3 regions of the Streptomyces sp. NPDC046900 genome follow, and region 3 is predicted to be linked to each of the others. Evidence: predicted binding sites of a transcription regulator. Region 3 holds the regulator's gene; each other region holds the start of a gene.
What was found. Region 3 encodes HrcA, which represses chaperone genes, less so after heat shock. Its sites were predicted from a motif close to TTNGCACTCNGNNNNNCNGAGTGCNAA; they were not measured.
Positions count from the first base shown of each region.

Region 1: a site for HrcA is predicted at 1,221-1,247, ahead of groES (co-chaperone GroES). Genes of this name have one in related genera too.
Region 2: a site for HrcA is predicted at 1,217-1,243, ahead of groL (chaperonin GroEL). Genes of this name have one in related genera too.

Region 1 is NZ_JBEYXD010000096.1:24,154-26,419, forward strand. It holds gene groL (chaperonin GroEL) at 1-616, opposite strand, end outside; gene groES (co-chaperone GroES) at 766-1,074, opposite strand; gene ABZ904_RS43360 (polysaccharide deacetylase family protein) at 1,458-2,266, opposite strand, start outside.
Region 2 is NZ_JBEYXD010000012.1:36,434-38,699, forward strand. It holds gene ABZ904_RS14700 (MoaD/ThiS family protein) at 3-278, shown strand; gene ABZ904_RS14705 (cold-shock protein) at 727-930, shown strand; gene groL (chaperonin GroEL) at 1,368-2,266, shown strand, end outside.
Region 3 is NZ_JBEYXD010000062.1:4,824-7,089, forward strand. It holds gene ABZ904_RS36905 (MBL fold metallo-hydrolase) at 1-469, opposite strand, end outside; gene hrcA (heat-inducible transcriptional repressor HrcA) at 663-1,682, shown strand; gene dnaJ (molecular chaperone DnaJ) at 1,683-2,266, shown strand, end outside.

The DNA.
Region 1 (2,266 bases), on a different contig from region 3:
GGTCCGTCACGAAGTACGGCGACAGGTAGCCCTTGTCGAAGGCCATGCCCTCGGTGAAGTCCAGCTCCAGACCGAAGGTGTTGGACTCCTCGACGGTGATGACACCGTCCTTGCCGACCTTGTCCATCGCCTCGGCGATGAGCTCGCCGACCTGCTGGTCCTGAGCGGACAGCGCGGCGACGGCGGCGATGTCGGACTTCTCCTCGATCGGGCGCGCGGTGGCGAGGAGGTCCTCGGCGACCGCGGCCACGGCGGCGTCGATGCCCTTCTTCAGGGCGGCCGGGGAGGCACCCGCGGCGACGTTCTTCAGGCCCTCGCGCACCAGCGCCTGGGCGAGCACGGTGGCGGTGGTCGTACCGTCACCCGCGATGTCGTTGGTCTTGGTCGCCACCTCCTTCACCAGCTGGGCACCGAGGTTCTCGTACGGGTCGTCGACCTCGACCTCACGGGCGATGGTGACACCGTCGTTGGTGATGGTGGGCGCGCCGAACTTCTTGTCGATGACGACGTTGCGCCCCTTGGGGCCGATCGTCACCTTGACCGTGTCGGCAAGCTTGTTGACGCCGCGCTCGAGGGCGCGACGGGCGTCCTCGTCGAACTTCAGGATCTTCGCCATGGAGCGTTTCAGTCCTCTCGAATGCGATCATCGGCCGCCCCCGCAGGACGGCCGCCATCGCGGTAAAGAACGAACCGCGCCCCCGACGCCCGGCTGATCATCGGTCGCGGGGGCCAGGGGCGCAGCTCGAAGCAGTCTTCTTCGGTGAATTACTTCTCGATGATCGCGAGCACGTCGCGAGCCGAGAGGACGAGGTACTCCTCGCCGCTGTACTTCACCTCGGTGCCGCCGTACTTGCTGTACAGCACGATGTCGCCGGTCTTGACGTCGAGCGGAAGGCGCTCGCCGTTCTCGAAGCGGCCCGGGCCCACGGCCAGGACGACGCCCTCCTGGGGCTTCTCCTTGGCGGTGTCCGGAATGACCAGGCCAGAGGCCGTGGTCTGCTCGGCGTCCAGCGGCTGGACCACGATGCGGTCCTCAAGCGGCTTGATGGCAACCTTGGAGCTGGTGGTCGTCACGATCCGACCTCCCCCTTCGGAGATCTCACGGGGTCAACTGTCTGAGGTGGCGACCAGGTCGATCCGTCGTCGCGGGTGCCGGACCTGCCCGTCGCTTTGTTGGCACTCTCCAGTGGCGAGTGCCAGGGCCGAGACTATGACCGCGATTAGCACTCGGTCAAGCGGAGTGCCAGTCGCCCGCGTCGCGGCGTGGCCGGCCGGGGTCGCCGGGCCCGTGTCCGGCGTCCAGGGGCGGTGCCTCCTGGACGGCGACGGCGCCGCCTGATCCTCTTCATCGGCCTGAACCGCCTTGTCCTCGAACGCCGGACAGGCCCGCGGAATGCCCGGCTCCGTACCGCCCGGGTCTCCGGGGGCACGCGGGCTCGGCGCGGCGCGCGAGCGGACTACACGTAGTCCTCGAGGCGGGCCACCGTGAGCCCCCTCGCCTGGATGCGCCGCAGGAGGTGGCTCGTCTCTACGGTCACGGAGGCGAGGGGACGGCCCGGCTCGTGGGGCCGGACGATGTCGCCCGCGCACACGAACCTGCCCCTGCCGTGCCGCTCCCATGCCGGGCGCCACAGGACCAGGGCCGTGATGCCGCAGTCCGCCGCCGCGCGGAGCGTGGTGCGGTCGTAGGCGCCGTAGGGCGGGTGGAGCAGGTGGGGGCGCAGGCCGAGGCGGGCCTCCAGACGGTCCCGCTGGCCGCAGATCTCGGTGTGCTGTTCGTCGTAGGTGCGGCCGCGCAGCGGGTTGTGGTCCAGGGTCTGGTTCTGGATGGCCGCACCGGCCTCCCGCAGCCGTGCGAGGGGCGCGAGCCCCGGCTCCACGGCGCGGTCCGTGAGGAACACACTGACCGGCAGCCGCAGTTCACGGACCATGTCGGTGAACCGGGGATCGTCCTGGACACCCTCGTCGTACGTCAGGAAGACGACCCTGTCATCAGTGGGGACATGGTCGAGGACCTCCGGCAGCCCCGCTCCGGGCCGGCCCGCACTGCCGGCCCGGGGACGAGCCGGCCGGGGTGCCGGGACGAGGGGGGCGGTGAGGCCCCAGTGGCGGAACGTACGGTCGATCCGCCTGTGCGGCCGGTGCACCTTCTGCGCCGCTTTCCTGCCCAGCCGTTCGATGGGGTCCACGGACTGGGCGCAGCCGGACAGGAGCACGACGGCGAGCGCCCCGGCGATCAGGGGCCGCACCTTCCTCGCCGAAAGCG
Region 2 (2,266 bases), on a different contig from region 3:
CCATGAGCGTCACCGTCCGCATCCCGACCATCCTGCGCCCCTACACCGGCGGCCAGGCCGAGGTTCCCGCCGAGGGCGGGAACTTGGCGGAGGTCATCGCCGACCTGGAGAAGAACCACACCGGCATCGCGGCCCGCGTCCTGGACGACCAGGGCAAGCTGCGCCGCTTCGTCAACGTGTATGTCAACGACGACGACGTCCGCTTCGAGCAGGGCCTCGAGACGGTGACGCCGGACGGCGCCGGCGTCTCCATCATCCCGGCGGTGGCGGGCGGCTGACGGTTACTCGGCCAGCCGATCATTACCCTCGGTAACTCAAGTCACCGAGAGTTCATCGAATTGCCCTCTCCGTGAGACAAGCGGAGGGGGCAATTCTGCATGGTTGAGCACGGTACAGTTGGGGAACCCGCTCCCGGTTTCCCCGCCGGGTGCTCTGAGTTCCTGCCGTAGGCCGATAAGAAGTAGCCAAAGTAGGCAGGGTTTTTGAGCCATTCGCTCCTTTTGCAGGGCCCGACTTGCCCTGAATTCGGATGAATTCTCCGTACATTCCCGACCGGTCGTGCCCGGAATTCTCGTCCGATTGACCTGTTGCAGACGGCAGTTGGACAGATACATTCAGCCGCGGTCGACGCGTTCCGGCGCACGCCCCCAACCGTTGGGGGGTGAGGTCTGACCCGGGTCCGCGAAGTGTGGATCTGTGCAAGGGCCAGTAATAGGGGAGTTAGGCATGGCTCAGGGCACCGTCAAGTGGTTCAACGCGGAGAAGGGGTACGGCTTCATCGCGGTCGACGGTGGTGCGGATGTTTTCGTCCACTACAGCGCGATTCAGATGGACGGCTACCGCACCCTGGAAGAGGGCCAGCGGGTCGAGTTCGAGATCTCGCAGGGTCAGAAGGGGCCGCAGGCGGACATGGTCCGACTGGCCGGCTGAAGAACGCGCCGACGACTGAACTGTTCGACGTGTCGAGGGGCTCGTATCCCGGTTCGGGGTACGAGCCCCTCGGTTTGCCCGGGGCGGGGGCGCGCGGGCGCGCCCTGGTCAGCCCGCGTTCACCTGAGTACCCCCTCGCGCCCACCCGCCACCCGGCCGCCACCCCTCAACGAGCCCGCTCCGCGGGCGCACCTCGCGCCCACCCGCCACCCGGCCGCCACCCCTCGACGAGCCCGCTCCGCGGGCGCACCTTGCACTCGGAGGGGGCGAGTGCTAATCATTGGCGTTAGCACTCTGAAGGTGAGAGTGACAAAAGAAGGACCGGGTCGGTGAGGCCGCGGACCGGGTGGGGCAAGGAACCTCCGGCCGGGGCCGTCCGTCGCGGGCGCGGGCGCGGTCCGAAGTAATCACCCCCAGTCCTGGAGGGACCACTTCACATGGCCAAGATCATCGCGTTCGACGAGGAGGCGCGGCGTGGCCTCGAGCGCGGCATGAACCAGCTCGCGGACGCCGTCAAGGTGACCCTCGGCCCGAAGGGCCGCAACGTCGTCCTCGAGAAGAAGTGGGGCGCCCCCACGATCACCAACGACGGTGTCTCCATCGCCAAGGAGATCGAGCTCGAGGACCCGTACGAGAAGATCGGCGCCGAGCTGGTCAAGGAAGTCGCCAAGAAGACGGACGACGTCGCCGGTGACGGTACGACCACCGCGACCGTGCTCGCCCAGGCGCTGGTCCGCGAGGGCCTGCGCAACGTGGCCGCCGGTGCCAACCCGATGGCCCTGAAGCGCGGTATCGAGAAGGCCGTCGAGGCCGTCTCCGCCGCCCTGCTCGAGCAGGCGAAGGACGTCGAGACCAAGGAGCAGATCGCCTCCACGGCCTCCATCTCCGCCGCCGACACCCAGATCGGCGAGCTGATCGCCGAGGCCATGGACAAGGTCGGCAAGGAAGGCGTCATCACCGTCGAGGAGTCGCAGACCTTCGGTCTCGAGCTGGAGCTCACCGAGGGCATGCGCTTCGACAAGGGCTACATCTCGGCGTACTTCGCCACCGACATGGAGCGTATGGAGGCCGTCCTCGACGACCCGTACATCCTGATCGCCAACCAGAAGATCTCCTCGGTCAAGGACCTGCTCCCGCTGCTGGAGAAGGTCATGCAGTCGGGCAAGCCGCTGCTGATCATCGCCGAGGACGTCGAGGGCGAGGCCCTGTCGACCCTGGTCGTCAACAAGATCCGCGGCACCTTCAAGTCCGTCGCCGTCAAGGCCCCGGGCTTCGGTGACCGCCGCAAGGCCATGCTCGGCGACATCGCCATCCTCACGGGCGGCGAGGTCATCTC
Region 3 (2,266 bases):
CGTTCGCCAGCAGCACCCGCAGCCCGCCGAGGTCCAGGGTCCACTCGCCCGAGACCTGATGGCGCGGAGGCACCAGGAGGTCCGCCGCCTCGGCCGCCACGTCCGCGTCCAGGCCGTTGCGCACCGCGTCCGCGACCAGTTCGCTGCGCTCGTGGACGAGCACCGTGTCGATGCCCGCCGCGCCGAACACCTCGGCGTCCGCGAAGGCCGCCGCACCGAAGACATGGTCGAAGTGGGGGTGGGTGAGCGCGAGATGGGTCACACGCCGGTCCCCGCCGAGGGTCGAGAGCAGCCGCAGCGCCTCGGTACGCAACCGCGCGCCCTCGCCCGGGCCGGAGCCCGCGTCGACCATCAGCGCCCCGTGCTCGCCGACCACCAGTCCCGCCGTGCAGTCCCAGCCCGGAAGCCGCGTGCGCCCCGCTCCCGGACCGAGCGCCTCCCACCCGGACCCTTCCCACAGCACCGTCATGCGCCGACGCTATCGGCAGGCGCCCGATCCGGGAGGACAGCCCAGGACAGGTCGGTACACGTCGGTACGACGGCGCCGCCCGGCCTTGCCGGGTGCGTACCCGACCGCCGTACACTTGCTCCGGGATGCTGGCACTCGTACACGCAGAGTGCCAGGGGAGCGTCAAGGGGACGAATCGCTGGAGGTGTGCGCGATGCTCAGTGAACGCAGGCTCGAAGTGCTGCGCGCCATCGTCCAGGACTACGTCGGTACCGAGGAGCCGGTGGGTTCCAAGGCGCTCACCGAGCGGCACCAGCTCGGTGTCTCCCCGGCCACCGTCCGCAACGACATGGCCGCGCTGGAGGAGGAGGGGTACATCGCCCAGCCGTACACCAGCGCCGGACGCATCCCCACGGACAAGGGCTACCGCCTCTTCGTGGACAAGCTCGCGGCCGTCAAGCCGATGAGCCCGCCCGAGCGGCGCGCGATCCAGAACTTCCTGGAGGGCGCGGTCGACCTCGACGACGTGGTGACGCGCACCGTGCGGCTGCTCGCACAGCTCACCCGGCAGGTCGCCGTCGTGCAGTACCCGTCCCTGACGCGCTCGACGGTGCGCCATGTGGAGCTGCTGTCGATGGCACCCGCGCGGCTGATGCTCGTGCTGATCACGGACACCGGCCGGGTCGAGCAGCGCATGATCGACTGCCCGGCGCCGTTCGGAGAGACGTCTCTCGCCGATCTGCGCGCGCGTCTCAACAGCAGGGTCGTGGGCCGCCGCTTCGCGGACGTTCCGCAGCTGGTCCAGGACCTGCCGGAGGCCTTCGACGAACCGGAGGACCGCGGCACGGTCTCGACGGTGCTCTCCACCCTTCTGGAGACGCTCGTGGAGGAGACCGAGGAGCGGCTGATCATCGGCGGCACCGCCAATCTCACCCGCTTCGCGCATGACTTCCCTCTCACCATCCGTCCCGTCCTCGAGGCACTCGAGGAACAGGTCGTGCTGCTCAAGTTGCTGGGAGAGGCGAAGGATTCGGCCATGCGCGTGCGTATCGGCCACGAGAACGCCCACGAGGGACTCAACTCCACGTCCATCGTCTCGGTGGGCTACGGTTCGGGCGGCGAAGCAGTAGCGAAACTCGGCGTGGTCGGACCGACCCGCATGGATTACCCGGGAACGATGGGAGCGGTACGAGCGGTGGCACGGTACGTCGGACAGATCCTGGCGGAGTCGTAAGTGGCCACGGACTACTACGCCGTACTCGGCGTGCGCCGCGACGCGTCGCAGGATGAGATCAAGAAGGCATTCCGTCGGCTCGCCCGCGAGCTGCACCCGGACGTCAATCCCGATCCCAAGACGCAGGAGCGGTTCAAGGAGATCAACGCCGCCTACGAGGTCCTCTCGGACCCGCAGAAGAAGCAGGTCTACGACCTCGGCGGCGACCCCCTGTCCCAGTCGGGCGCGGCCGGTGCGGGCGGCTTCGGTGCGGGCGGCTTCGGAAACTTCTCCGACATCATGGACGCGTTCTTCGGCACGGCGTCGCAGCGCGGACCGCGCTCGCGCACCCGCCGGGGGCAGGACGCCATGATCCGGCTCGACATCGAGCTCGACGAGGCCGCCTTCGGCACGACGAAGGACATCCAGGTCGACACGGCCGTCGTCTGCAACACCTGCAACGGTGAGGGCGCGGCGCCCGGCACATCCGCGCAGACCTGTGACATGTGCCGCGGCCGCGGTGAGGTCTCCCAGGTCACGCGGTCCTTCCTGGGCCAGGTCATGACCTCCCGGCCGTGCCCCCAGTGCCAGGGCTTCGGCACCAT